Regions from separate parts of the Paenarthrobacter sp. UW852 genome, predicted to be linked through region 3. Evidence: riboswitches for the same ligand, from Rfam matches in the RefSeq annotation. Region 3 holds a riboswitch; each other region holds the start of a gene.

Region 1 (7,314 bases), on a different contig from region 3:
CCCACGCGGAACGGGAGCCACCATAGATTTCACCGGCCTGGAAGACAAAGCCCCTCCGCTTGGAGAGGGAAATGACCTGGTCAAGGACGGATTTTGCTGCCATGGGTAACTCCATTTGTTCTACAGGGCCGCTGGGTGCGGTCCGCGGTGGTTAGCCCCGGATTCCGGACGTGGTTGTCCGGCGGGGAGGTTGGGGAAATTGCTGTCTCCTACCCTACCGGCCTTTGGCCGCACCCCTTCGTGCGAAAGCTCCCCTGGGCCAGGGCAGGGTGGCCACGATGATCGCGGCAAGCGTCAGCACGGTTCCCAACACCGTGGGCAAGGCGACCACCGCGCCGGGACTGGGGATCACGACGTCGAGCACCAGAGAGCCCACCAGCTGGCCCGCAATCATGCCCAGCCCGGTGATCAGTACCCCGAGGCTGCGGACCAGCAGCGCTGCCAGGCCAATGAAAAGGCAGCCCATGGGACCACCGAGGTAGTACCACCACTCCGACGGAAGCGGATTTCCAGGACCGGCGACTGCCAGTTTGATGAGCCAGGCGATCCAAAGAATCGCGGAGCCCGCGATGAAGTTGACCAACGTGGCGGCGACGGGCGTCCCGTAGTGGACGGTTGCGGTTCCGTTCATGGCCTGCTGGAAGCTCATCAGGAAACCGGCGGCCAGCGGAAGCAGCACGGGCAACAGCAGCGGGGCAACATCCGCGTCAGCCCCGAACCGCGGCGAAACAGCCCACGCGACGGCGGCAACGGTCAGGACACTGCCCAGGACACGGACGCCGGTAATGGCGCGTTTCCCGCCGGGCCCGATGCCCATGCGGTCCACGAGCAGTCCGCTGAGGGTCTGCCCCGTCACTGCGGCGACAGTAAACAGTGCCACGCCGAGCAGTGCCACCGTGAAGGATTGGGCAAAAACGAACAGCGCACCGATAGCGCCTGCCATCACGTAAAAACGGGGAAAGCTGCGGTTCCGGATCGCTGGGACGATGCGCTGAAGACCGGCCCTGCCTTTGGGGGTCGCCAACGAAATCGCGCTGATGAGAATCAGGCCTGTGGTGAAGCTCACCACGGCAGCTGCTATGCCGTCGTTCAGTGTGGCGCCAAGGGCACCATTGATCCTTCCTTGGAGCGGAATGACCAAGCCCGTTGCTACTGCAATCGGGAGCCCAAGGGCCAGCGGGAAGGCGGAACGGGAGGAAGGCTGCGGCACTGTCACCACACTACTTCAGGCATCATTGCTGTATGAGCAACCCGGAAATCGAAGAAATCCCCATCCGCGACGACATGATCCGCCTAGGCCAGCTGCTGAAGCTCGCCAACCTGGTGGAGGACGGCGTTGAGGCAGCGGAGCTCATCAAGAACGGCCTGGTCAAGGTCAACGGCGAGATCGACGAACGCCGCGGCCGCCAACTCCACCCCGGCGATACTGTGACGGTCAACGGTCAGACCGTGAAGATCACCGCTGCCTGACCTCGGAGCTCAATCGGTGAGCACTTTGTGGGTGAGGAACTCCCCCACATGCCCGATCTCCTGCTGGTTGATGCCGTGCCACATCCCGGTGTAGAGGACCTTGGTGAGGTCCACGTGCTTGCGCACCCAGCCCATGGTGTATTCGATCTTGTCCGGGGTGATGACGGGATCCTGCTGGTCACGACCCCAGAACATCGGCAGGGTACCGTCCAGTTCGTCGTCACGGAATGCCGGGTCAGCGCCGGCGTCGATCACGAAACCGGAAAGCCCGACGACGGCAGCAAAGTCCGCGGGCCGGTACCGGAGCATGGTGGTGGCCATGGCCATGCCCATGGAGAACCCAAGGAGCGTCACCGAGGAGTGGTTGGCCTTGACTGAGTCAAGCCACTCCAGGGCGTACTCGGCAGCGAGCTTGACTGCGTCGATGGAGTAGTCAATGGAGGCCGTGAGCGGGAACCAGGTGTAGCCGGGTCCCGTCGGCATGGGTGCTCGCAGGGCAGCCACCACAAATCCGTCCGGGAGCATCCCGGCAAGGCTGAAGAGGTCTTCCTCGTTGGAGCCGTAGCCATGCAGCAGGACCAGCAAAGGCTTTCCGGCACGTTCGGCTTCGTCGTGGGACCACAGGACAACGGGTGCGGGGAATGCGGGAGCTTCTGTCATGGGTCTATTCTTGCAGTTGCCCACAGGTAACAACTTACGGTCGCGTAGGGTCGCAGACACGAGGCAGGATATGAGCGTGAGTGACAATAATCCTTTGCTGAAGCCGGGAGTCCCGGTACAAAAACACCCCTGGAGCCGGTATGTGGCCCTGGGTGATTCCTTCACCGAGGGCATCGGCGATCCCGAGCCCCGCAACCCCGGAGGCTACCGCGGCTGGGCCGACCGTGTGGCCGAAGAGCTGGGCCGTGGGCACGACGACTTCGCCTACGCCAACCTCGCCATCAGGGGCCGTCTGCTGCAGCAGATCGTCGACGAACAAGTGGGCCCCTGCCTTGAGCTCCAGCCCGATCTCGTCTCGATCTCCGCTGGCGGCAACGACCTCATCCGGCCGGGCGGCGACCCCGACCTGCTGGCCGAAAAGCTTGACGCCGCCGTGGCTCAGCTCGGTTCAGGCGGTGCCACGGTGGTCCTCTTCAACGGCCCCGACACTGCCTCGTCTGTCTTGGGGCGCATCCGCGGAAAGGTGGCCATCTACAACGAGAACCTCCGGACAGTGGCCGCACGGCACGACGCCATCATCGCGGACATGTGGTCCCTTCGGCAGTTGTCGGATTCCCAGATGTGGGACGTTGACCGGCTGCACTTTTCTCCTTTGGGACACCACACCATCGCCATGATGGTCCTGGATGCCCTTAACGTCGAGCACACCCTTGAGCCTTTGATGCCCAAGTCCCTTCCGCCGCGGACGTGGCGGGAAGCCCGCTCTTCGGACCTCGTCTGGGCGCGCGAGTACTTTGTCCCCTGGGTCCTGCGGCGGCTTCGTCACCAGTCCTCTGGCGACGGAATTACGCCAAAGCGCCCGACGCCGGGTCCCGTCTTCGGCGCCGACGGCACCTTGCTGCCGCGCAACTAACGTGCGGCTCGCGTCCGGGGAGGACCCCAATGTCGGATGATGGTTCTCCCCTGACGGGAAAGGTCCGGCAGTTGCGAATGAGGCGCCAGCAGCTGCGTGCTCCCCACGCCGGTTCGCCGGCCGAAGCCCTCCGCAACCTGCTGGCGGTCCAGTCACAGGAATTTCCTTACGCGCGGTGGACACTCGCCCAAAGGTGCCAACCCCACGCCGGGGTTACCGCAGCCGATGTCGAGCAGGCGGTGGCGGACGGCACCGTCCTGCGCACCCACATCCTCCGTCCCACCTGGCATTTTGTTCACCGGGACGATCTCGGCTGGCTGATGGGGTTGTCCGCCGACAGGCTCCATCAGGGAAACAAAGGCATGTACCGGCAAACCGGCCTGGACCAGGAAGCCGCAGCCCGAAGCGGACACGTCCTGGCGCGTGCCGTGGAGGGCGGGGCGCACAAGACCCGGGAAGAGCTCGCCTCGATCCTCGGCGCGGCCGGTTTGCCCAGCAAGGGTTTGGCGTTCATTTACCAACTCATGCACGCGGAAATCAGCCGGATACTGGTCAGCGGCAACCCCGTCCGATCCTCAGGTGGTGCGCTGAAACAGACATACGCCCTGTTCGACGAACGGGTCACGGGCACCGCGGGTGGGCCGCTGACGGGCACGGACCGTGAACAGGCCCTCGGGCGGCTGGCCCTGCGGTACTTCGCCAGCCGTGGACCTGCCACAGTCAAGGACTGCGCGGCCTGGTCCGGGCTCACCATGAAGGACGTGAACCTGGGGCTGACCGTTGCCCGTGAGCTCTCCCCCGGAACGCTCGGGGCGGCCTCTTTCGATGGGTTGGAATTTCACCTCGCCTCCGAAGACGTCGAAGGGCTTTCCGGGCCGCCCCAAGAGACGGCACTCCCCCGCGTTGACCTCATCCAGTGCTATGACGAGTACGTGATGGGGTACTCCCAGTCCCGGCACTTTCTCGGCGGAAAGGCACCGTACTTCCCCGAGGACAACAGCCCGCTGCACGTTGTCCTGGTGGACGGGCGCCTGGCAGGGTGGTGGCGGCACGCATTCACCAACGGCGTCTGCGAACTCGACATCAGGATGAACCGGCCCACGACTCCGGATGAAGACATCGCACTGGACGCCGAGGTGGCCCGCTATGGAAGTTTCCTGGGCCTCCCGACCAAAAGGGCATGAGACGTCAAGGCTAAGCTGGGAAGTCACTGCTTTAGGACTGGGAAAAGAAGGCCTGGTGGAGTTGCGCGGAAAGTTGACCGATTTCGGTCAGGAAGCCGTCGTGGCCAATCGGGGCTTCGATGACGTGGACCGGTACGTTCCCGGGAAGCGCGGCCGCCAATTCCCGCGATTGTGCGGGGAAGTAAAGCCTGTCACTGTCCACCGCCGCAACGAAGAACTGCGCAGTGGTCCGGGACAGTGCGTCTTGGAGTGAGCCACGCCCCCTGGTCACGTCGTGGGACATCAGGGCTTCTGTGATGGCAACGTAGCTGTTCGCGTCAAAGCGGCGGACAAGCTTGTTCCCTTGGTGGTCCAGGTAGCTCTCCACCTGGTATCGGCCCCGCTCCGCGAGGACGGCGGCAGCAAGCGGCGTTTCCTGGGGCTGCGGCTGACGTCCAAACCGGTAATCCAGTTCCAGGGCCGAGCGGTAGGTGATGTGCGCAATCCGGCGTGCCAACGCCAGGCCCTCTTCGGGGGCTGGGCCGCCGTAGTAGTCGCCGTTGTTGAAGTTCGGGTCCTGCCGGATGGCAAGGGTCTGGGCCTGCGCGAACGCAATCTGCTCGGCCGTGCTGTAGGCGCCGACCGAGATCACAGCGCACCGTTCAACCCGTTCGGGAAATGTCACGGCCCATTCCAGGGCCCTGGCACCTCCCATGGATCCGCCCAGTACGGCATGCCAGGCCTTGATCCCCAAGGTGTCCGCGAGTCGCGCTTCAGCCACCGTGCTGTCGCGCAGCGTGATCAGGGGGAACCGGGATCCCCAGGGCTGGCCGTCCGGCGCTTCGGTGGACGGGCCCGTGCTTCCGTAACAGCCGCCCACGATGTTGATGGAGACCACGAAGTACTTGGTGGTATCGATGGTGGCGCCAGGTCCGACGAGTTGTTCCCACCATCCTTCCTCGTCGGTTGCTCCGCGAGCCACATGCGTGCTGCCCGTGAGCGCATGCTCGATGAGCACGGCGTTGGAGGCATCCGCATTGAGCCGGCCCCACGTTTCATAGGCCAGGACAACGTCCGGAAGGAAACCACCGGCCTCGAGTTCGAGCGAACCGATGCTGGCGTACTTAACCGTGCCGTCCGCTTCTTCGGCTGTGGGTATGGCTGTTGCAGTGATGGTCATTCCTTTGACACCTATTCCTCGCGCTTGCCCGTCGCCTTGCGCGCGAACGGGCCAGGTCTTCACCCGGGGCACCCCACCGCGGAGGAGGGTTGCCGGCCAGCAAGCCGGGGCTACATGCTGGCACTCGTGACCTATAGAAAGAGTGTAGGAAAAACAGGGCAGCTCTGGCGAAGAATGTGACAACACTGTGACGGTTTCGGGTCACATCGTTCGCGAATGGGCGCTGTGGAGCGCCGCCCTTCGAATATTCGACGGCGCGGGGCGGCGCTGCACAGAAGGTGTTCGTTACTGGATCAGGCGGGCCACTAAGCTCCCTTGGCCGCCCTGAAGCCTGCTTCGAGGTCGGCGATGATGTCGTCCACGTGCTCGATGCCAACAGACAGGCGCACCAGGCCTGGTTTGACGCCGGCGATCTCCTGCTGCTCTGCGGTCAACTGGCTGTGCGTGGTGGAGGCCGGGTGGATGACCAGCGAACGCACATCACCGATGTTTGCCACGTGTGAGTGAAGCTCCAGCCCGTCCACGAAGCGCTTGCCGGCTTCGACGCCGCCCTTGATGTTGAACGCGACGATGGCGCCGGTGCCGTTGGGGCCATACTTCTTGCCGCGCTGGTACCACGGGCTGGACGGCAGACCCGCGTAGGCGACCGATTCGACGTCGTCGTGCGCTTCAAGCCATTCCGCCACTTTGGTGGCGTTGGCGACGTGGCGTTCCACGCGAAGGCTCAAGGTTTCCAGCCCCTGGGCGATCAGGAAGGCATTGAAAGGCGCGACGGCGGAGCCCAGGTCCCGGAGCAACTGGACGCGGGCCTTGAGGATGTAGGAGAGGTTTGCGCCGAGCGCCCCGTCCTTGCCGAGGTCGCGGGCATAGACCAGGCCGTTGTAGCTGGGATCGGGGGTGTTGAAGCCCGGGAACCGCTCGGGGTCCTTGCCGAAGTCGAAGTTCCCCGAATCCACGATCACGCCGGCAATTGCCGAGCCGTGTCCGCCGAGGTACTTGGTGGCGGAGTGCACCACGATGTCGGCGCCCCATTCGATGGGACGGATCAGGTAGGGAGTGGACAGGGTGTTGTCGACAATGAGAGGCACCCCGGCCTGGTGCGCGACCCCTGCGATACCTTCGATGTCCAGGACGTCCTGGCGCGGATTGGACACCACTTCGCCGAAGAAGAGTTTGGTGTTCGGCTGCACGGCGTCACGCCACTGGTCCAGGTTGTCCGGGTCTGCGACGAAGGTAACCGAAATACCGAACTTCTTCAGGGTATGCGCGAGCAGGTTGTAGGTCCCGCCGTAGAGGCTGGGGCTGGCCACAACGTGGTCACCTGCCTCGGCGATGTTCAGGATGGCGAAGGTCTCCGCCGCTTGTCCGGAGCTGAGCAGGAGCGCGCCGAGGCCCCCTTCAAGGCTGGCGATCCGCTGTTCAACGGCATCCTGGGTGGGGTTTCCGATGCGGGTGTAGATCGGCGCGAGCTCAGCCAGTGCGAAGCGGTTGGCTGCGCTTTCGGCGCTGGGGAACACGAAGGACGTGGTCTGGTAGATCGGCAGCGAACGAGCACCGGTGGCGGCGTCGGGCTCTTGACCTGCATGGATCTGGCGGGTTTCGAAAGACCATCCTTGGGACATGGAGTTCTCCTGTTCGTGGCACATGGTTTCAACGGAATTGATGGAGTGGTGTGAACTGGGGCCAGTCTAGGAATACCCTGCGGGCCTTGGACAGCTTTGTGACGCCGGTGGAATGATTCGGTCCCCCGGCGTACGTTTGTGACACTGTTGCACCCTTGTGCAATAACATCCCATGTTGGTAAGGCTTGGCTTAGCTGAGACGCCGATCACAAAGTGCCAAGATGATGCCATGCGCATGGATCACGTCTCTTACGCCTGTGAACGAGATGGCCTTTTGGCCACTACCGAACGAATTTCCGCGGCATT
Region 2 (7,314 bases), on a different contig from region 3:
GGGCCCCTTGGGGCAGGATCCATTCCAGGGAGTCCATGGGGTATCCGGGGCGCACGCGGTCATAATGTTCCCCGCCGTCCTGGAAGCTTTGGCCCAGTTCGTGCCTGCGGGTGGCGTGGAGCTTGGGACCGCGTGGTCCTGCTGGTCCGGGAATGACCGCCGGATGACTCGCGGCTCCGGGGGACGGCGTGGACACGCGGAGCTCCTTCACAGGGTTGCCAAAAGGTACCCTACGAATTTACCGCAGCCGTGGAACCCTTTGGTGCGCGGATTCCTAGTCCACAGTGCAGGGCGCTGCGCCTGCCGTGCCCGGAGTATTGGGTGCCCATTCAGGGTAGCTGCGGTGGTCGTTCGCGGGCACCCAGCGGCCTTCGTCCACTACGTAGTCCCAGCCAAGTCCGTTGCGCTTGAGTTCCTCGATGCCTGCCAGCAACCTGGTGGCGTCCTCCAACCGGGAGCCGACGCCGAAGCTTGCCCGCAGCGAACCTGACGGCAATCCCAGGCGCTTGAGCAGCGGGTGGGCGCAGAACCGGCCATCCCGAAGGCCGACACCGTGTTCCGCCGCGAGGTAGGCGGCGACCAAACCGGCGTCGAAGCCTTCCACGGAGAAGTTGACCACACCAATGGTGTCTACGGAATCGCTGAAGATCTTGTGGACAGAGACGCCCTCAATCGCTTCCAGGCCTTCAACAAGGTAGGAACGTATGGCCGCTTCATGGTCATGCCATTCCTGCTCATCCAGGCCGGCCAACACCTGGGTGGCGCGGGCCAGGGTTGCCGCTCCCAGGACGTTGGGAGAACCGCCCTCATGGCGGGCCGGTCCGGTAGCCCAGCTGACCGAGTCCAACCGGGCTTCACGGACGGCTCCGCCGCCAGCCAGGTGGGGGACGCCGGCGTCGAGCCAGTCAGGGCGCCCCACCACCACTCCAGCGCCGAACGGAGCGTAGAGCTTGTGGCCGGAGAAGACCAGGTAGTCGATGTCCGCTTCTGCGATGTTGATGCGGCGGTGGGGTGCAAGTTGGGCGGCGTCCACCACGATCCGTGCGCCGAACCCGTGGGCAAGGGAAGCCAGTTCGGCGATGGGGAGGATTTCACCGGTGACGTTCGAAGCGCCTGTGACCGCCAGCAGGCTCACGCCGCCTTGGGCGAGTTCATCGCGGAGTTTATCCAACGTGGCGGCCAGGGTTGGTGCTGCAACGACGCTTCGGTGGGGCACACCCTGCCAAGGCAGCAGGTTGGCGTGGTGTTCGATGTCCAGGTACAGGACCTCGCCAGCGACCTGGCCATCAACCACGGGGAGGCATCCGGCCAGCAAGTTCAGGGAGTCAGTGGTGTTGCGGGTGAAAATCACGGAGTCATCAGCCCGGCCGCCCACGAATTCACGCACGATGTTCCGGGAATTTTCGTAGACAGAGGTGCTGATCTGCGAAGCAAAACCCGCACCGCGGTGAACGCTGGCGTAGTAAGGCAAGACCTCGTTGAGGTGCGCCGAGACGATGGTCAGGGCAGGTGCCGATGCGCCGTAGTCGAGGTTGGCATAACGGACATGGCCGCCTTGGATCAGGGGCGCCTGCAACTCCGCGCCCGTGACAGCGGCCAGCGGACGTGCAGCAGCAACCGGCACTGCGCTTGCCTCAGCAAACGACGGAATGGTGTTGGCGTTGAACGTAACGGTGCTCATGGGACCTCACTTAAGAGGGACCCCCGCATGGGGGATCCGCGCTTGCCGTATCCGTTCCGGACCGGCCGGGTCGTCACCCGGGGCACCCCACCGCGAATGGAGGGTTGCCGGCCAGCAAACCGGGGTTTAGCGCTGGCACTCGTGACCTGTAAAAAAGGTTAGGGCATACCCATCAGCCACTCCAAAGCCGGTGGACATTGTTAAGCGCATTGTTACGTGGAACGAAAAAGTCGTCATTGGGCGAAGATAAAACGGCGGACGGCCCCAAAAGGGGTCGTCCGCCGTCGAAAATTTCGTGATGGTTCGATGCGGGCCGTGCCGCAACCGGAGCTAGAGGAGGTCGTCCAGCCCAGGGTTGAGGCGCTTGAGGACCTCCGAATGCAATATCGAGTTGGTGGCCAACGCGTTACCGCCGAACGGTCCGTCTTCGCCCTCCAGCGACGTGAAGCGTCCGCCGGCTTCCGTGACGATGGGCACCAAGGCAGCCATGTCGTAGAGATTCAGCTCAGGTTCGCAGGCGATATCCACGGCGCCTTCGGCGACCAGGCAATAGGACCAGAAATCCCCGTAGGCGCGAGTACGCCAGATGTCCTCTGTGAGTCCCATGAATTCGTCGAGGTTGCCGCGTTCCTTCCAGCCGGAAAGGCTCGAGTACGACATCGACGCGTCCGCCAACCGGGAGACGTTGGAAACCTTCAGGCGTGTGGCGGAGGCGAGCGAACGGCCCATGTAAGCGCCCATGTCCTTGGCTGCCCACCACCGCTTGCCCAGAGCCGGGGCGCTCACTACGCCAACAACCGGTTCGCCTTCATCGACCAGCGCAATCAACGTTGCCCATACCGGAACACCGCGAACAAAATTCTTGGTGCCATCGATGGGATCGATGATCCAACGACGCGAGCCGTGTCCGCTGCTGCCGAATTCCTCGCCCAAGACGGCGTCGCGGGGGCGGGAACGGGACAGCTGGCCGCGAATCGCTTCCTCCGCGGCCTTGTCCGCATCTGTGACGGGTGTGAGGTCCGGCTTGGTTTCGATCTGCAGGTCCAGCGCTTTGAAGCGATCCATGGTCTGGGCATCTACTGAGTCTGCGAGGACGTGGGCGAGACGCAAGTCATCGTTGTAGGTGGAAACGGGATGGGTCATGCCACCAAACTATCCTGAATCACTGGCCGCAGTGGGGACGTGAAGCCGCCACGATCAGTTGACCGTGCCCAATTCCTTGGCCTCTTTCGCTTCGAGCCGGGGATCAGCCCCAAGCAAGCGACGCAGTGAGGCAAGGCGGGCGACGCCTGACGGTCCGGCATGGCCTTCGTTGACCCACGCATCCAGTCCGCAATTGATGGCGGTTGCGTCGTGTTTGCAGCCGCGCTCGCAGCCATCCGTGCCGGGCTCCAAATCGGGGAAGGAACGCAGGATCCGGTCCGGGTCCACATGGGCCAAACCGAAGGAGCGGATGCCGGGAGTATCGATGATCCAGCTTCCCGTGGGGGCGTCATCGAGTTTAAGGGCCAGGGCCGACGAGGAGGTGTGCCTGCCGCGGCCCGTCACCGCGTTTACGCCGCCAGTGGCGCGTTCGGCTCCCGTCAGGGCGTTGACCATGGTGGACTTGCCCACACCGGAGTGGCCGAGCATGACAGTTACTTTTCCGCCGAGGTGGGAGCGGAGCTGCGCGACGGCATCCCGGTCGAGGCGGGCGGACAGGCCGTCGTCGGAACGCGCGTCAATGCCGCCGGCCCCTGAATCGGCGGTCCGGCTGATGATTACGGGGAAGTCCAGGCTGAGGTAGTTCGCCAGCAGTTCCGCCGGGTCCTTGACGTCCGCCTTGGTGATGAGCAGCAGCGGCTCGATGCCGGCGTCATACGCGGCCACCAGGGCGCGGTCGATGAATCCGGTCCGGGGCTCGGGGTTCGCGGCCGCCACCACCACCACGAGTTGATCGGCATTGGCCACGACGACACGTTCGATCGGATCGGTGTCGTCAGCACTGCGGCGCAGGAGCGTCCTGCGCTCCTCCACCCGGACCAGGCGGGCGAGGGTATCCGGGTCTCCGGAGACATCTCCGACCAGGGCGACGAAGTCACCCGGGACCACGGGGTTACGCCGCAGTTCACGGGCCCGTGCTGCGATGACCAGGCGCTCGTTGTCGGTGTCTTCCCCGACAATTGCCCGGTACCGTCCCCGGTCTACGGTGATGATGCGCCCAATGACGGCGTCATCGTGGCTTGGGCGGTCCTTGGTCCTGGGGCGTGACCCTTTTTTGTTGGGACGGATACGGACATCGGACTCGTCCCAGGAGCGTGCGTCGCGGGCCATGGTCAGTTGCCGGCCTCTTCCGCGCCGGCAGTCCCGAGCATCCGAACCCACATGTCCGGGAACTCCGGCATGGTCTTAGACGTCGTGGCGATGTCTTCGACCTTGACCCCTTCGACGGCGAGGCCAAGGATGGCACCCGCTGTGGCCATGCGGTGGTCCGCGTAGCTGTGCACGATCCCGGAATGCAGGGCAGCCGGCCGGATAACCAAGCCGTCAGCCGTTTCCTCAGCGTCACCACCCAGCCTGTTGATCTCGGCCACCAGGGCCGCGAGCCGATCAGTTTCGTGGCCACGTAGGTGGGCAATGCCCGTGAGACGCGAAGGGCCGGCTGCAAGTGCGCAGAGCGCGGCAACGGTGGGTGCGAGTTCGCTGGTTTCGTCGAAGTCCGCGCCCTTGATCTCCTGACCACCGGTAACGGTCAGCGTCCCGTCCTGAAGAGTGACTTCCGCTCCCATGGTGGCGAGGATGCTCCGCCACATGTCGCCCACCTGCGTGGTGCCGGATGGCCAGTTGGGGATGCGGACTGTTCCCTTGGTAGCCAGCGCAGCTGCCAGGAAGGGGCCGGCGTTGGAGAGGTCCTGCTCAATCCGTTGGTCAAAGGCGCTGATGGGACCGGGGGATACCCGCCAGTGGTTCGGCACCGAATCGTCCACCGAGACCCCGACGCTGCGGAGGGTCGCCACCGTCATCGAGATGTGGTCAAGGCTCGGAACGGGCTTGCCTACATGCTCCAGGTGCAGGCCCTCGGTGAAACGCGCACCCACCAGCAGCAAGGCAGAGACGAACTGCGACGAAGCGCTGGCATCGATCACCAAGTGCCCCCCGCGCACCTCCCCGGTGCCTTCCACCGTGAACGGAAGGGCCGACGGCGTCCTGCCGCCTTCAGCGGCGACAGGAACCCCCAGCGCCACCAAGGCCTCGATGATGGTGCCCATGGGTCGGTTGCGCGCATGCGGATCGCCGTCGAACACGGTAGCCCCGCGGCGCAACGCCGCGAGCGGCGGAACAAAACGCATCACAGTTCCAGCCAGCCCGCAATCGATGGCGGTTTCTGCGCTTGTAGCCAGGGGATCCAGCGGCGTGATCAGGAGGTCGGGTCCGTAGTCGCCGTCGCCGGGTTCTTCAGTGACCGTGGCGCCGAGCTGCCGAAGGGCCTGGATCATGAGGGCAGAGTCGCGGGAATGCAGGGGAGCCCGCAGGCGTGACGGCCCATCCGCCAAAGCTGCAAGCACCAGGTACCGGTTGGTCAACGACTTCGAACCCGGGACCGTCACCGTCGCATCCACAGGGCCTTGGGCGTACGGGGCGGACCATAGCGGAAGCGAGGTTTCGGTAGCTGCTGGGTCGGTGTTGGCGGGGGTGGTGCCTGTCATGCTTCCTTATGCTCCAACTGCGTTGTCTACGGCCTTGCGAACTGCTTTGTCGGCGCGCTTGATCTGCTTGCCGGTGACCTTCCTGGCGTCGGCCGCGAGGTGCTCGGCCCGCCATGCGATGCTTGGCCGGCCCTCGGTGTCAACGGAAGCAAGCAGGACGCCTCCCGTGAGGGAAATGTTCTTGAGGAGCCGTGCCTTGCGGGCAATCCGGCCTTCCTTGGTGCTGATATCGGCTGAGCGCCACTCCACATAGGAGTTAAGGGCGGACGTCACAACCAGCACGGTTGCGGCGAAACGGGAGAGCTTGCCCAGGCCGAGCAATGTCCCGGCGCCCAGCTGGGCGCCGCCGATAACACGGGCAAGGGTCTTCTCGTCTGCCTTGAAGGGCAGGGACTCCGATGCGCGGCGCAGTACAGGCGAGAGTTGCTTCGCGGTGTCGTCCGCGTTCCGTAGCTTTTCCAGACCTGCGACGACGAAGCTGGACGCGAGCATGGGACGCGCGAGAAAACGGATAACAGACATGTCTTGCCTCCTGGATGGCTTGCCACACTATTGGATGAGTGTTGTGTTCACGGGGTGCAGTCTGCTCTAGTCTTGCACCTTTGCGGAATATTTACCCAGCGGCGGCCGTTGTGAACAACAGGTGCGGTGGAGACCGGACCGCGGCATGGTGTTGCCGCTTCGCTGAACGGAGTTGGTTTTTTGACTTTGGTTAAGGACCGGGCGGTCCTGTCAGAGCCGGGGTACGGTTCACAGCTGGTTTCACCCAAGCTGACAGTAGACTTGGCAACGATGAGCACCATTGAACCGGCCGCAGCGGCCATGTATGAAGCAGCCGAATCGTCCGCAGAGGGCACTGCGGAGGCGACGGCCGCCGTCGACGTCTCCTCTGAGACGTCCGAGCAGCGGCGTGCCCGATTCGAGCGCGACGCCATGCAGTATGTGGACCAGCTGTACTCGGCAGCGATGAGGATGGCGCGGAACCCTTCGGACGCGGAAGACCTGGTCCAGGAGGCCTACACCAAGGCCTTTTCCGCCTTCCACCAGTACAAGCCCGGGACCAACCTCAAGGCATGGTTGTACCGCATCCTGACCAACACCTATATCAATCTCTACCGAAAGCGTCAGCGGGAACCCCTGCAGTCCAATTCGGACACGATTGAGGATTGGCAGTTGGCCAAGGCCGAGTCCCACACCTCCGCAGGGCTGCGGTCCGCGGAAGCCGAGGCGTTGGACCATCTGCCGGACTCCGACGTCAAGAACGCGTTGCAGGCCATCCCGGAGGAATTCCGGTTGGCGGTCTACTTCGCGGACGTCGAGGGATATGCGTACAAGCAGATCTCAGAAATTATGAACACTCCCATCGGCACGGTGATGTCGCGGTTGCACCGCGGCAGGAAAATGCTGCGGGACATGCTGGCGGATTATGCCGCCGAACGGGGCTTCAGGGCCCATACCGAAGATCAGGCCGCGGCCGGAAGCAACAATCAGGAGAAAGAGAAATGAGCGACTGCCAGGGATTGGGCGATTGCGACGATACGCGAATGCAACGGATTTATGAGTATCTCGACGGTGCGTTGACCCGTGATGACCTCAGTGAAATCAAGCAGCACCTGGATACGTGCGGGGAATGCGCTGAGCAGTATGACCTCGAATGCCTCATCCGCACCATGGTTAAGCGTTCGTGTACTGAGTCAGCACCGGAGAACCTCAAGAATTCCATTCTTGACAGGATTCACTCCATCAAGCCCGTGGACGCCTGATCCGTCCCGGCAAAAGGTATTAAGCGTCGAGGGCCCCGGAAACCGAATGGTTTCCGGGGCCCTCGCTTTTAGGCATGTGACACTAAGCCGCTGGCTTAGGTGTTGGGACGCTTGCCGTGGTTCGCGCCGCCACGCTTACGGTCACGACGCTTACGTGCACGCTTGCTCATAGCTGGCCTCCTTC
Region 3 (7,314 bases):
AGCTGGTCGACGTCGGCGCCGTAGAAAGCCATGTTTCCCCCTTGAACTTTGGTGCAATGTTTCGCCATCGGGCTGTTGAGCACAACGGGGACAACTTCCCCTGTGGAAAGGGAGGCGCCTCACCCGCATAGGCGACTACCGACGTCGAGCTTCATATCTCACGGTACGGGTACGGTGTGACATTAACCGCTCGAGCGGAGTTCTGCTGGCCACTTCTAGCTCATTTGTGATATTTCTTGGTTATGACGCAAGCTACGCCAGAACATATAGGCCTCCTGCTCCGCAACGCTCGGAGCGAAAAGGGCTGGACGCAGGGGCAGTTGGCTACCGAGCTGGGAACCAGCCAAAGCGCAATCGCCCGCATGGAACAGGGCAAACAGAACCTGAGCCTCAGAATGATCGAACGCCTTGAAGCGATTTTTGGGCGATCGATCGTCAAAGTCGGCAAGCCCCAGATGACCCACCTGCGGGTAGAAGGTGGCCGGACGCTCTCCGGCGAGGTGGACGTCAACAGCAGCAAGAACGCCGGCGTGGCGCTTCTTTGTGCAAGCCTCATCAATCGTGGCACCACCACGCTGCGCCGCTTGGCCCGCATCGAGGAAGTCAACAGGATCGTAGAGGTCCTGACCTCCATCGGTGTCGAGTGCACGTGGCTCAACGGCAGTGATCTCCGGATCCGCAGGCCCGAGGTCCTGGACCTCGAATCGATGGACGTCGACGCCGCCCGCCGTACCCGCAGCGTCATCATGCTTTTGGGTCCGCTCCTGGACGAGACCAGCGAGTACCTGCTGCCCTACGCCGGGGGTTGCGACCTCGGAACCCGCACTGTTGAGCCGCACATGCAGGCCTTGCGTCAGTTTGGACTCGCTGTGGAGGCCCGCTCCGGGTTCTACTCGGTGACCGCACCACCCGCCGACGGCGATAACCGGTCCTTCGTCCTGACCGAACGCGGCGACACCGTTACCGAGAACGCCATCATGGCCGCCGCCCACCGCGAAGGTACGACGGTCATCCGCAACGCCAGCCCCAACTACATGGTCCAGGACCTCTGCTTCTACCTGCAGGGGCTTGGCGTGGAGATCGACGGCGTAGGAACCACTACCCTCAAGATCACGGGCCGGTCCGCCATTGACGTCGATATTGAATACTTCCCTTCAGAGGACCCCATCGAGGCCATGAGCCTCATCACCGCGGGCATCGTCACCAACTCGGAGGTCACCATCCGCCGGGTGCCCATCGAGTTCATGGAGATCGAGCTCGCCACCCTGGAGCAGATGGGCCAAAACCTGGAGGTCTCCGGCGAGTACATGGCCCGCAACGGCCGCACCCGCCTGGTGGATGTGACCACCAAGCCCTCCGAACTCCGGGCTCCCCAGGACAAGATCCACCCGATGCCCTTCCCCGGCCTGAACATCGACAACCTGCCGTTCTTCGCCGTGATCGCAGGCAACGCCGAGGGCCAGACCATGATCCACGACTGGGTCTACGAGAACCGCGCGATCTACCTGACTGAGCTCAACAAGCTCGGTGCCCAGGTGCAGCTGCTGGATCCACACCGGATCTACGTCAACGGACCCACCAAGTGGCGTGCCGCGGAAATCGGCTGCCCGCCGGCCCTGCGTCCGGCAGCCTGCCTGCTCCTGGCGATGCTGGCGGCCCGGGGAACGTCCGAGCTGCGCAACATCTACGTGATCGAGCGTGGATACGAGGACCTGGCAGAGCGACTGAACACCATCGGCGCGAAAATCGAGTACTTCCAGGACTAAGCCACGCAGGTTCAGACCTGTTTGAGGGCCTTCTCCAGATCCAGGATGAGGTCGTCGACGTCCTCCAGGCCCACGGACAGGCGAACCACGCCATCGCTTAGCCCAATTGCTGCGCGGCCCTCCGGACCCATGGCCCGGTGGGTCGTCGTGGCCGGGTGGGTGATGAGGGACTTGGAGTCGCCAAGGTTGTTGGAGATGTCGATGACTCCGAGGCCGTCCAGCAAAGCGAAGGCGGCCTCCTTCGCGGAACGTCCAGCCGACGGCGAAAGCTCGAATGTCAGGACCGTACCGCCGGCCTTCATCTGCTTTGCCGCGAGCTCGTATTGCGGGTGCGACTTCAACAGCGGGTACTTGACCCAGCTGATGGCGGGCTGCTGCTCGAGCCATTCCGCGATCTTCAAAGCGGACGCAGAGCTGTGATTCACGCGCAGCCCCATGGTCTCCAAACCCTTGGTCAGCACCCAGGCGTTGAACGCGGACAGCGAAGGTCCGGTGTGCCGCATGAGCTGCTTGACCGGGCCGTCGATGAACTCCTTGGTGCCCAGGATGGCGCCGCCAAGAACGCGGCCCTGGCCGTCGATGTGCTTGGTGCCGGAATACACGATCACGTCGGCGCCCAGCTCACCACAGCGCTGCAGCAGTGGAGTGGCAAAGACATTGTCGACGACGACGGTCGCGCCGGCGGCATGCGCCAGCTCGCTGACGGCGGCGATGTCGACGATCTCCTGCATGGGGTTGGACGGAGATTCGAAAAACACGGCCGTGGTGGGCTTGGACAGGGCTTCACGCCACTGGTCCAGGTCGGGTCCATCAACGAATACTGTCTCCACGCCCCAGCGCGGAAGAATTTCGTTGAGGATCACGAAGCAGGACCCGAACAGGGAGCGGGCGGCGACTACGCGGTCACCGGCAGCCAGCAGGGCACCCAAGGCGGTGAATACCGCAGACATGCCGGACGCCGTCGCAAAGCAAGCCTCGGTGCCTTCCAGCAGGCGGAGCCGTTCCTGGAAGGTGGCCACGGAGGGGTTGCCGTAACGGGAGTAGACGAATCGCTCGTCCTCACCGGTGAAGGCACGTTCGGCAGCGGCAGCCGATTCGTAGACGAAGCCAGAGTTCAGGAAGACGGCCTCGGACGTTTCCTGGAAGTTGGTGCGGTCAAGACCGCCACGGACGGCCTGGGTATCAGGATTCCAGCCAGCGGCGTCAGGATTGAAAGTCACTTAGTCGGTCCCCAGGTTCGTCGGAAGGCCACGGTTTTTCCAGCCATTTACAGTGCGCTCGCCATAACGGTCAGGCTCGCCTTCAAAGCCCTCAAGGACGTTGTACGCGGTGAAGCCTGCCTGGGTTGCGGCGATGGCTGCTGCGATTGAACGCTGGCCGGAGCGGCACAGGAAGACGAGCTCCACGCCGTCGTCTTCGGGCGCTTGCTGCCGTAGGTCCTCGATGAAGCGGGAGTTGGGGATGCCGCCGGCAAGGTTCCACTGGATGAACAGGGGATCGTTGTCCGTAGCTTTGGTGTCCGGGATACCGATGTGGGCCCATTCGCCCTCGGTACGGACATCCACCAGGATGGCACCCGCCTCAAGTTTGGCCCACGCGTCCTGCGGGGTCAGGTCGCCTGCGTAGCTCATGCGTGGCCCTCGAATGCTTCGTCGTCGTCATTTTCAAGCTGGTCCACGGCGTCGGCCACGGCGGCGTCTGCGTGGGCGATCGCTGCGGGAAGCACGATTGCCTGGGCGACGATGACGTCCGTGCCGTTAAAGGTGGCTGCCGGGCTGCCATGGAGCACATAGCCCTCGGCGAGTGCGGAGCTGATCCGCTCGCAGAAATCGCGGGTGTCCGGGCCTGTGATCAGGCGGTAAGAAAGTTTTTCTTCAGTGGGTTCAGGCATTGCTGGTGCTCCTCAGTCACGCTTGCAGTTCGAATTTGTCCGATACGCCGAGTAGTCACCTGAGGCACCCCGCCGGAGAGAGGGTTGCCGACCAGCAAGTCAGGGCTTCGCGCTGGTACTCATTACTCAAGAAAAACGTAGCATTCAGGGCGCCTGGGCTGCATGTGGCGGAGGTTTGCCCGCCGTCATGTTGCGTAACCGGAGGGTGCTGTGGCAGGGCCCATTTATGACGTCCCGGGAGCATAATTGACGCAGTACGTCCCCCTGTAACTTCGCAAGAAACCAGGTCGCGGTGAACGAACAGAGCAGTCCTACACTCAAGCCCATGCTGCATTTTGGATGGTTCGTGGGCCACGGATTCGGAGTTCAGGGTTGGGGGACGCCCGGCTACGGGCTGGGCTATGACTGGAAGAAGCCGGCCCTGTACCAAGAGGCCGTGCGCGCCTTCGAGCGGTCCGGGCTCGACCTGTTCATCATCGAGGACTCGCTTACCGTTCCTGATACCTACGGCGGTACGGCCGAGGTGTCCCTGGCGCATGCATCCTTCGCACCCAAGCACGACCCCCTCGCGTTGGTTCCCTACCTGCTCTCCGCCACCGAGCACCTGGGGATTGTGCCCACGGTCAGCGCTTCCTTCTATCCGCCCTTCACCGCCGCCCGGCTGCTGGCCACCTTGCAGCACTTCTCAGAGGGTCAGCTTGGCTGGAACGTGGTGACGTCCGGCAGCGACCTCGCGGCGCAAAACTACGGACTGGACCAGCAGATTGAACATGACCTGCGGTACGAGAAGGCGGAGGAATTCGTCGACGTCGTGAGGCGGCTTTGGCGGAGTTGGGAACCAGGCGCCGTGATGGAGGACGTTTCCGCCGGGGTATTCGCCGACCACACCAAAGTTCACCCGATCAACCATGAAGGCGACTTCTTCAAGGTCCGGGGCCCCCTGAACACGGCGCCCCTGCCGGAGGAGCCCGTGTTGGTTCAGGCGGGGGCTTCACCACGCGGCAAGGCGTTTGCCGGCGGACATGCCGATGTGGCGATCGCCCTGGCACGTGGTGTGGACGGGATGAAAGCGTACCGGGACTCGATCCGCGCCGAGGCTGCGAAGGCCGGCAGGAACCCTGATGACGTGAAGGTCTTGTTTGTCCTCAAGCCCACGGTGGTCGGTTCCGCTGCCGAAGCCGAGGAACTGCGTGCCCAGCGGCGTGAGCTCACCCAACGCGACATCGACAGCCAGCTCAACTCCATCTCCTACCTCTCCGTGATCGACTTCAAGCAGTTCGACCTCGATGCCCCGTTGCCCGAGCTGACTACCAACAGCAACCAAGGAACCTTGGAGCACTTCGCCAAAGCAGCGCCGCCAGGTTCCACGCTTCGCCAGATCCTGCAAGCCCGCAGCGGTGGGGCAGGGGACTCGATCATCGGTACGGTGGGCGAAATCGCCGACTACCTCGAAGAAACCGGCTCCGCGGTGGGCGGCGACGGGTTCCTTTTCTCCGGCTTCGTTGATCCCGTGACGGTGCACGGAGTGCTGGACAAACTCACCCCTGAGCTGCGCCGGCGGGGGCTGTTGAGGAAGAGTTACGGCAACGGCGGATTCCGGCAGAACCTCCTGGACTTCTGATGACGTCCGATGATGCAGGGACCCTGGTGATAGGAACGGCCCCGATACGCGCTGAACGCTTGGCCCTGGCAGCCAGCGACGACTCGTTTCACGTGAAACTCAACCATGATGCGTTGACTTTGATCGGCCGATCCCGGGAGATCCTGGAGCAGGCCGCGGCGTCCGGCCAGCGGGTCTACGGGCTCAATACCCTGCTGGGATCCGGTCGTGACACCGTTGTGGAGGACAAGTCGATCCTCAGCTATCAGGTTCAGGTTGTCCGGTATCACAACAGCGGCGTGGGCCAATATCTGGACCGCGCCGCCGCCCGGGCCGTCATTCTTGCCCGCCTTGTGGGATTCAGCCGCGGTGGCTCAGGAGTGCGTCCCGAGACTGCCCGTTTCTATGCCGAACTTCTGAACCACGGCGTCCACCCCGCCATCCCTTCCGAAGGCTCAGTGGGCTCATCGGACCTCACCCAACTCGCCGCCGTCGCGGCTGTGGCCCTCGGCGAAGGTGAAGCGTTCGATGCCCACGGCACTTTGGTCCCGGGGGCCAAAGCGCTCGCCGATGCCGGGCTGCAGCCCCTCACTCTCGCAGCCGGTGAGGCCCTGTCACTGGTGAGCGCGAACTCCTACTCCGTGGGCGTCGGTGCCCTGGTCCTTAGGCGACTGCGGCACCTGGCCGAACTTGCCGACGTCGCGCTTTCCTTGTCCCTTGAAACCATCGCAAGGTACGACGGCGGCGGGAACCTCAGCCCGTTTTCGCCGGCGATCCAGGCAGCCAAGGCAGTGAACGGGCAGCGGGACTCGGCCGCTGCTGTTCGTCGACTTTTGAGCGGCGGCTGGCTGGAGGATGTCCGGGCTGAGGTTTCGGTTCAGGACGCCCTCTCCTTCCGGGCCGCACCGCAGACACACGGGGCATTCCGGTCCTTGGTGTCGGATCTGGGTGAGGCGCTGGAGGTGGAACTCAACGGTCGCGGTGATAACCCGTTGGTGGATGTCGGGTCCGGGCAGGTGGTGTCTGGCGGGAATTTCCAGCCCACCCAGTTGGCGCTGTCCTTTGAAGTGTTGCGGCTCGCTTTGGCCCATGTGGGCATCTCCAGCGAGCGGCGCATCGCCAAGTTGTACCCGCCGCAGCGAGCCATCCGGGCCAAACACCTGGCCGCGGCCGCCAACGGGTCGGGCCTTGCGCAGGAAGAATTGCCGGGACTGCTCTGGTACTCCGCAGCGGGGCTCCTCGCTGAACTCAAATTCCTCGCCGCGCCGGCGACCCTTGGAGCACCAACCCTGTCCGCCGACGTCGAAGACCACTCCACACTGGCCCCGCTCGCGTTGCAACAACTCGAAAAGTCGGTGGTGGCCTTGGAGAAGCTGTTGACGATTGAGGCCCTCACAGCGTCCTACCTGCTGCTCGAGGCAGGGGCTGCGCAGCCGCTCGGTAAGGGGACGGGCGCCGTCGTCGGTCGCTTGGCCGATGTGCTGGCGGACCGTCCGTCCGCGCCGGACCTGGTGGAGCGGGCGCGGACGGAACTGCGCGATCTCGTGCACCACGTCATCGGGCCCGAAGGAGGGGAACCATGGTGAACACCGATATCCGCAAACACGGCGCGCATTCAGCCGGTCCAACACCGGACGTGCTGGATGCTTCAGTCCTGGAGAAGGTGGGAAACACCCCGCTGGTGAAACTAGAGGCCCTGAGCCGTGGGTTGGGCAGCGCCGTCCACATCAAACTCGAATCCGAGAATCCCGGCGGCTCCATTAAGGACCGCACGGCGTTGAGCATGGTCCGTGCCGCCGAACGCTCCGGGGAGTTAAAACCGGGCGCCACGATCGTGGAGAGCACCTCGGGAAACACCGGGATCGGGCTGGCCCTGATCGGGCACCTCACCGGCCACCCTGTTATTGTCATCACCGGTGACACCATCTCGCAGGAGAAGCTCGCCGCACTGCACAACTACGGCGCGCGTGTGATCCTCACCGACTGGAACGCCCCCTCCGAATCGCCGGAGAATGCCCGTGCCGTGGCAGCCCGCATCACCGCAGAGACGCCCGGCG
Region 4 (7,314 bases), on a different contig from region 3:
GCGGCAAGCTTTTCGTCCTGGCGCTCCTGGGCTTCGCTGCCACCGACTTCATGATCACCATCACCTTGTCGGCCGCAGACGCCACCGCCCACCTCATCGAGAACCCCTTCGCACCGGACTTTCTTGAAGGGCAGCACGTCGTCATCACCCTGGCGCTGATTGCTGGTCTGGGCGTGGTCTTCCTTCGCGGTTTTAAGGAGGCCATCAATGTGGCCGTCGTCCTGGTGGCTGCGTTCCTGGCCTTGAACCTGGTGGTGATTTCGGTTTCCATTGGGCATCTCTTCACCGAAGCACACGTCGTCACCAACTGGTGGACAGCACTGACAACCTCGCACGGCGACCCCATCATGATGGTCGCCCTGGCGCTCCTGGTCTTCCCCCGGCTTGCCCTGGGCCTGTCCGGATTCGAGACCGGCGTGGCCGTCATGCCGCAGATCAAGGGCTATCCGTCCGACACTGACGCCAACCCTGTGGGACGCATCAAGGGTGCCCATCGGCTCCTGACGACAGCAGCCATCATCATGAGCTCGTTCCTCATCACCTCCAGTTTCACCACAGTGATGCTTATTCCGGCGGCCGAATTCGAATCCGGGGGCAAAGCCGAAGGCCGCGCGCTCGCCTACCTCGCCCACAGGTTCCTGGGTGACGGCTTCGGAACGGTCTACGACGTCAGCACCATCGCGATTCTCTGGTTCGCCGGCGCATCAGCCATGGCAGGTTTGCTCAACCTCGTGCCGCGCTACCTTCCCCGCTACGGGATGGCTCCCGCCTGGGCCCGCGCCCTGCGCCCACTGGTCCTGGTCTTCACGGTCATCGCCTTCATCGTGACCATCATTTTCCAGGCCGACGTCAACGCCCAGGGCGGCGCCTATGCCACCGGGGTACTTGTCCTGATCACCTCCGCTTCCATCGCGGTGACCCTGTCCGCGCGGCGCAAGAAGCAGCGGGCACAGTTCATCGGCTTCGGCATCATCTCCCTGGTTTTCGTCTACACCACGGTGGTCAACTCCATCGAACGCCCGGATGGCCTGAAGATCGCGGCCCTCTTCATCGTCGGCATCATGGTGGTCAGTTTCATCTCCCGCATGCGCCGGGCGTTCGAACTGCGGGCTACGCATATCAAGCTGGACGAGAAAGCGCTGGAGTTCACGGCCAACCATGCCGAGGGGCCGGTCCGGATCATCGCCCACGAACCCAAGCACGTGAGCGCGGACCGTTACCGGGAAAAGCTCCAGCACGCCCAACAGGCAAACCACCTTCCCGTCGACTGCGACGCAGTGTTCATCGAGATCATCGTGGACGACAGCTCCGACTTTGAGCAGGAACTGCAGGTGGTGGGCAAGGAGAGGCACGGCTTCAAGATCCTGGAAGTGCACAGCAACAACGTGCCCAATACCCTGGCCGCCGTCTTGCTGCACATTCGCGATGTCACCGGCCTGATGCCGCACATCTACTTCCGCTGGACCGAGGGCAACCCGATCTCCAACCTCAGCAAGTTCCTGTTCTTCGGCGAGGGCGAAATCGCGCCCGTAACGCGCGAAGTGTTGCGGGAAGCGGAGCCGGACATCACCCGCCGGCCCTGGGTCCACGTGGGCTAGCTCCTCCCCCGCCGCGCTCCTCCCCAGTTGGCCGCCGCCTGCGCCTCGCTCCTCCCCAGTTGCTGGGCGGGAAGGGCACGCATGGATCCCGGGTTTCCGTGCTCGCCCTGGGGCCTTGGGCCTCCTGGGTCAAAGCAAACGGGGAGGAACGCAGCTGCGGACTGGTCCAAACGGGGAGGAACGCCGGCACAACCATCCGGACAGCCGCCCACGTTTCCCACATGCGGCGATTCCCGCATTCCCAATGCCCCTCGAGCCCACTGGACTGGCTGGATGGACGCCATCCAGTACTTACAGACAATCGGAGGGGTTGCCCGCACCAGGCAACTTCTGGCCGCAGGCTACTCACGCGCGGAAATTTCCCGGCTGCCAGAACAGGGAGCCAAGCAACCTCGACGCGGCGTCTTCATGCTCAAGGGTTGCAAACCGGAATTTGCCACGGCAATCGGAACAACGCCAAAGTTACGTGCGCCAGCGCAGCCAGCTATTACGGCCTGTGGCTCAGGAACCCGCCCGAACAACACCATTTGGCTTGCGATCACGGCCACGGCTCAGGTTTCGTGCGGCACCGGACCATAAGGTTCGACGCCGATCCTGTACTTCCGCTCGCAAGCGTCGAGGATGCGGTGATTCACTCACTGGGGTGCCTCCAACCCAATGCGGCAGCAGCGATGGCAGTTTCAGCTGTCCGGCTCCGCGGAGTCCCTTTGGCCTTGCTGCGGGGCGAACTCAGCGCCCACAAATCCCGCCCATCACTGCTGATACTTCAAGAACTCGACCTACGGGCCGAGTCCATCGTGGAAGTCGATACCCAACACCTCCTAAAAAGCCATGGCATTGCCTACGATGCTCAAGTGCAACTCCCGGGCATCGGCCGCGTGGATTTCCTGATCGAAGGAGTGCTCATTGTCGAGGTGGATGGCTTCGCTTTCCATGCGGACCGGTCAGCTCTGCGTCGGGATCTGTTCCGCAACAACGCGTCCACGCTTAAGGGATTCTCCGTCCTCCGCTACCCGCCGGAGGCCGTCTGGTACGAACCGGGCCGGGTCATAGCGGAAATCCGGGCAGTGCTGGAACGGCGGCGCAACGCTCCTCCCCGATTGGTCAGCAAGTAAGTCCAAGCAAACCCCGGAATTACAGGGCAAAGGATCACCGGGAACCCCCGGAAGCGAGGCAACCGGGAAGGAGCACAGAGGCTCCGCGCGAAGAGGAAAGAACTACCGGCTCGCAGCGGGCACCAGGACCCAGAGCACTTCGACGGTTTCGTCCGTGGGGTTGATCCAGGTGTGAGGCTCCCGGCCAGGGAAGGAAAGGGTATCGCCTTCTGCGAGGTCGTATTCCTCGTTGGTCAGGATGAGCTTGATCCGGCCCTTGACCACATGCAGGACATCCACGTCACAATCCACTGCGTACAGCTCGTTCTCACCGCGGCCGCGGGGTTCGATGGTGGCCTGCAGGATCTGCAGGCGACGCTCGGAGCGCGCGGTCAGCAGGCGTTCCACGATCCCTTGGCCACCCAGGGAGATGCGGGGGCCGTCGTCGCGCTTGGTCAGGTGGGTTTCCGGCGCGGCGAACAAGTCCCCCACGGAGACGGACAGAACCTGGCACAGCGTGACAAGCGACGCGACCGACGGCGATGTCAGGTCCCGCTCCACGCGGCTGAGGAACCCTTTGGTCAGACCGGTAGCGTCTGCCACCTGCTCGATGGTGAGTCGTTGCGCCTGCCGGGCTGCGCGGATTCTGGAACCGATGGCAACTGGAACGTTGCTTGGTTCAACGGGGAGAGCCTTCATTCACGAACCTTTCAGGCCTGTCATGTGGCCCTGTCATTGGAGCAATAGTAGCCGGAGCGCGCAAAAGGAGGACCAGAAACGGCCGAAGCATGACTTAAGCATCTTGACTGTTACTCCCATCACAACATATCCTCTGAGGCAACAAGTGTTGTCTGTGAGGCATACAACACCCTCCCCAATCTCCAATCGTCAGCACGGAGACTTCGACCCTTCGCAGGAGTATCGTCGAAATCCCCAACCTCCGTGCATCAGCTCCAAGGACCGTTCATGGAATCTTCGGCTATAAACATCGCAATCGTGGTGGTGTACCTGCTCGCCATGCTGGCGTTCGGCTGGTGGGGCAAGTCCCGCACCAAGAACAACAGCGACTTCCTGGTGGCCGGCCGCCGCCTTGGCCCCTTCCTCTACACAGGCACCATGGCCGCGGTGGTCCTCGGTGGCGCATCCACCGTCGGCGGCGTCGGCCTGGGCTACAAGTTCGGCATTTCCGGTATGTGGCTCGTGGTGGCCATCGGCGCCGGTGTGCTGCTGCTGAGCCTGCTCTTCGCCGGCACCATCCAGCGCCTGAAGATCTACACCGTCTCCCAGATGCTCAGCCTCCGCTACGGCAGCAAGGCCACGCAGACATCCGGCATCGTGATGCTCGCGTACACCCTGATGCTGTGCGCCACGTCCACTGGCGCCTACGCCACCATCTTCGTGGTGCTCTTCGATTGGGAACGCTGGCTGGCAATCGCCGTTGGCGGGGCAATCGTGCTGGTCTACTCAACCATTGGCGGCATGTGGTCCATCACCCTGGCTGACCAGGTGCAGTTCATCATCAAGACCGTGGGCATCTTCTTCCTGATGCTGCCGTTCGTCATGAACGCTGCGGGCGGCATGGACGGCATCCGTGGGCGCCTCAAGGACAGCTTCTTCCAGATCGACGGCATCGGTACCCAGACGATCATCACGTACTTCGTTGTTTACACGCTGGGCCTCCTGATCGGCCAGGACATCTGGCAGCGCGTCTTCACCGCCAAGACCCCCACCGTTGCCCGCTGGGGCGGCGCCACGGCCGGTGTCTACTGCATCCTCTACGGCATCGCAGGTGCCTTGATCGGCCTGGCAGCCCGCGTGGCCTTGCCGGATATCGACGTCGCAAACCTCGGCAAGGACGTGGTGTACGCAGAGGTAGCAACCCACATCCTCCCCGTGGGCATCGGTGGCTTGGTCATGGCAGCGGCTGTCGCCGCCATGATGTCCACCGCCTCCGGCGCCCTGATCGCCGCCGCAACGGTTGCGCGCGCCGACGTCGTCCCGTTCGTGGCCAGCTGGTTCGGCAAGACCATCAACACTGACGACACCGAAAACCCCGAGCACGACGTCAAGGCAAACCGATACTGGGTCCTTGGCCTGGGCATCGTTGCGGTCCTGATTTCCATGGCCGCGCAGGACGTGGTGGTGGCCCTCACCATCGCCTACGACATCCTGGTAGGCGGACTCCTGGTCGCGATCCTCGGCGGCCTGGTGTGGAAGCGCGGCACAGGCATCGCGGCTGCATGGTCCATGGCAGTCGGCTCGGTGCTGACCCTGGCCCTGCTGATCATGTTCGCCGTGGGAGTCATCCCCAGCGAAGACGGCGTCTACGCGAACGAACCCATCTACTACGGCCTGGCGGCCTCATTCCTCGTTTACGTGGTCATCTCGCTCCTGACGCCGCGCACCGACCCCGCAGTCCGGGCCGCCTGGGACAAGCGCGTGGCAGGTGCGATCTCCGAGGAACTGCCGGTCGAAGCACACCCGGTCAGCTCCAATAAGGCCTACTGACCCGAACACGCAGGACAAGCGACACAAAGCAACGCCCGACGGCGGCGCTCCCCTCACGGGGCAGCGTCGCCGTTTTGCTGTACCCCCAGAAAGTACTCGTTGTGGGGCCTGCTCTGCGGGCTCTAACTCCATCCAACGCTGCAGAGCAGGCCCCACAACGAGAGAGCGCCCCAGAAAGAGAGCGAGCCCCACAACGAGAGCGCCGCGTGCGGTAGTGTTGTGCCAGCTTCAAGAGATGTGGTGCCAAGCTCCGACTGGCCACACACCAACCCCATGTTCACGGGTGGTTCGGATGAGGAAGCGGCCCGCCCCGGACCCAAGACAACCGAGCGGGCAAGAGCACTCCCCCAAGGAGAAGTACCTTGCCGTACCACGCCGACAGCAGCCAAGCCCCCACGTCGCCGGCACCCGGCGCCCAAACTACCGGCGCGAAGAAACCCGACTCGCAAAAAACCGGCACCCCCGCCGAACCCGCAGCCAGCAAGGTTACGGTGATCCCCGCCGTCGACCTCTTCCTGGGGATCGTCACCATAGCGACCGGAGCGAAGAGCGTGACGGTCCGGCACCCCGATCCGCGGTTGATCGCCCGGGCGCTTGCGCAGGCCGTCCGCCCCACCCAATGGTGCGCTGCGTCAGGGACTCTGACGGTGACCGTTGCCGCCGTCGGGAAGCCCATGGGGCTGCCGAGGCACTTTACCTTCCCGGAGCAAGCTGCCTAATCCTCTTCGTCTTCCTCCCGGAAGTCGTCTGTTTCATCGATCGGGACCACCCGTTCGTCATCCTCCGGTGCGTCCACTTCCTCCACCCAGGGCTCGTCCACTTCCTGGTCCTCCGCGTAGTCGTAGGCCGGGTCGGACTCCACAGTTGCCCGCTCCGGGTAATTGGCGTGTGATTCGGTGGTGTTCATGATGCAACCTCCGTCCCTTGGGCCGCGAACGACCCGATGACCTTGCGCGGGAGACCCCGCCCCTGTCATTCCATCTGAGCACCGGCCCACGGACCGGTCAAGGGGCCGAAATTACGGTGCACCGAACATTCCGGTTGAGGAATACCAGCCAAAAATCCCCGAGAATAACCGGTAGTGTGGGGCGTGCAATGGGGCCGCAACTACCCCACCCAGCACAGGAGAAAAAGTGCAACAGCACCAGGAATCCCACGGTCCGTCGAGCCCCGTTCCGGACCCCATCAACGAAACCGAAGCCCCGCAAGAGGCCGAAGCACCACAAACCGCGCCGACGTCCTCGGACATCAGGCGTTGGCGTCAGTACCTGGCGGACGAGCGGGCCGAAGCCGCCGTATACCGGGAACTCGCCCAACGCCGGGACGGCGAAGAACGCCAGATCCTCCTGGCCTTGGCCGAGGCCGAAGGCAGGCACGAAGCCCACTGGCTCAAGCTCCTCGGGGAGCACGCAGGAATGCCCAAGGCGGCGTCCGGCCGCAGCCAGTTCCTGGGCTTCCTGGCCCGCAACTTCGGATCGGTGTTCGTGCTCGCTTTGGCGCAGCGGGCCGAAGGCCGCTCCCCCTACGGCACCGAGCCGGCCGCAACGCCAGCCATGGTGGCCGATGAGCAGATCCATGAAGAAGTGGTCCGCGGGCTCGCAACCCGTGGCCGGAACAGGTTGTCCGGCACCTTCCGCGCCGCAGTCTTTGGCGCGAACGACGGCCTGGTCAGTAACCTTTCCCTGGTCATGGGTATGGCCGCCACCGGAGTGCCCAGCCCGGTGGTGTTGATGAGCGGCGTGGCGGGTTTGCTGGCCGGAGCCCTTTCCATGGGCGCAGGAGAATACGTCTCCGTGCGCTCACAACGGGAACTGCTCAACGCCACCCTCCCCACGCAGGCCACGCTTACCGCTGCGCCGTCCCTGGACATTGAGCACAACGAACTGGTTCTGGTGTATCTGGCCCGCGGCATGACCCAGGAAGCGGCCGAGCACCGGGCCGCCGAACGCATGGGATTGTTCAGCTGCGATTGCGATCCCAGCCTTTCCCTGCAGCCCGAGAAGCCGGCCGAGGACGAGCACGAATCCGTGGGCTCAGCCTGGGGCGCAGCGTTGTCCAGCTTCTGCTTCTTCGCCTCGGGCGCCATCATCCCCATCCTGCCGTTCCTGTTCGGC

What was found. A riboswitch is a leader RNA that binds a small molecule or an ion and turns the genes downstream of it on or off. The one in region 3 is predicted to bind S-adenosylmethionine.
Region 1: linked by a shared signal. The riboswitch ahead of NEK97_RS03470 (homoserine O-acetyltransferase) and the one ahead of NEK97_RS08565 (DUF1737 domain-containing protein) in region 3 are both predicted to bind S-adenosylmethionine.
Region 2: linked by a shared signal. The riboswitch ahead of NEK97_RS07395 (aminotransferase class V-fold PLP-dependent enzyme) and the one ahead of NEK97_RS08565 (DUF1737 domain-containing protein) in region 3 are both predicted to bind S-adenosylmethionine.
Region 4: linked by a shared signal. The riboswitch ahead of NEK97_RS05260 (hypothetical protein) and the one ahead of NEK97_RS08565 (DUF1737 domain-containing protein) in region 3 are both predicted to bind S-adenosylmethionine.

Annotation. Positions count from the first base shown of each region.
Region 1 is NZ_JAMSGY010000002.1:46,352-53,665, forward strand. Features, by position in the region: gene NEK97_RS03440 (glycine--tRNA ligase) at 1-103, opposite strand, end outside; gene NEK97_RS03445 (DMT family transporter) at 215-1,219, opposite strand; gene NEK97_RS03450 (RNA-binding S4 domain-containing protein) at 1,243-1,470, shown strand; gene NEK97_RS03455 (alpha/beta hydrolase) at 1,480-2,130, opposite strand; gene NEK97_RS03460 (SGNH/GDSL hydrolase family protein) at 2,201-3,043, shown strand; gene NEK97_RS03465 (winged helix DNA-binding domain-containing protein) at 3,121-4,227, shown strand; gene NEK97_RS03470 (homoserine O-acetyltransferase) at 4,259-5,386, opposite strand; SAM riboswitch class IV at 5,402-5,518, opposite strand; gene NEK97_RS03475 (bifunctional o-acetylhomoserine/o-acetylserine sulfhydrylase) at 5,692-7,032, opposite strand; gene NEK97_RS03480 (VOC family protein) at 7,238-7,314, shown strand, end outside.
Region 2 is NZ_JAMSGY010000003.1:255,615-262,928, reverse strand. Features, by position in the region: gene NEK97_RS07400 (class I SAM-dependent methyltransferase) at 1-154, opposite strand, end outside; gene NEK97_RS07395 (aminotransferase class V-fold PLP-dependent enzyme) at 275-1,681, opposite strand; SAM riboswitch class IV at 1,715-1,828, opposite strand; gene hisN (histidinol-phosphatase) at 2,012-2,824, opposite strand; gene NEK97_RS07385 (ribosome small subunit-dependent GTPase A) at 2,879-3,994, opposite strand; gene aroA (3-phosphoshikimate 1-carboxyvinyltransferase) at 3,997-5,367, opposite strand; gene NEK97_RS07375 (DoxX family membrane protein) at 5,374-5,889, opposite strand; gene NEK97_RS07370 (sigma-70 family RNA polymerase sigma factor) at 6,070-6,873, shown strand; gene rsrA (mycothiol system anti-sigma-R factor) at 6,870-7,130, shown strand; gene NEK97_RS19950 (50S ribosomal protein bL37) at 7,226-7,300, opposite strand.
Region 3 is NZ_JAMSGY010000004.1:87,107-94,420, forward strand. Features, by position in the region: gene NEK97_RS08545 (hypothetical protein) at 1-32, opposite strand, end outside; gene NEK97_RS08550 (UDP-N-acetylglucosamine 1-carboxyvinyltransferase) at 243-1,766, shown strand; gene NEK97_RS08555 (O-succinylhomoserine sulfhydrylase) at 1,778-2,986, opposite strand; gene NEK97_RS08560 (rhodanese-like domain-containing protein) at 2,987-3,397, opposite strand; gene NEK97_RS08565 (DUF1737 domain-containing protein) at 3,394-3,657, opposite strand; SAM riboswitch class IV at 3,671-3,784, opposite strand; gene NEK97_RS08570 (NtaA/DmoA family FMN-dependent monooxygenase) at 3,950-5,278, shown strand; gene NEK97_RS08575 (aromatic amino acid ammonia-lyase) at 5,278-6,843, shown strand; gene NEK97_RS08580 (PLP-dependent cysteine synthase family protein) at 6,837-7,314, shown strand, end outside.
Region 4 is NZ_JAMSGY010000002.1:454,547-461,860, forward strand. Features, by position in the region: gene NEK97_RS05240 (amino acid transporter) at 1-1,598, shown strand, start outside; gene NEK97_RS05245 (endonuclease domain-containing protein) at 2,018-2,713, shown strand; gene NEK97_RS05250 (helix-turn-helix domain-containing protein) at 2,816-3,391, opposite strand; gene NEK97_RS05255 (sodium:solute symporter) at 3,659-5,200, shown strand; SAM riboswitch class IV at 5,427-5,546, shown strand; gene NEK97_RS05260 (hypothetical protein) at 5,563-5,919, shown strand; gene NEK97_RS05265 (hypothetical protein) at 5,916-6,107, opposite strand; gene NEK97_RS05270 (VIT1/CCC1 transporter family protein) at 6,334-7,314, shown strand, end outside.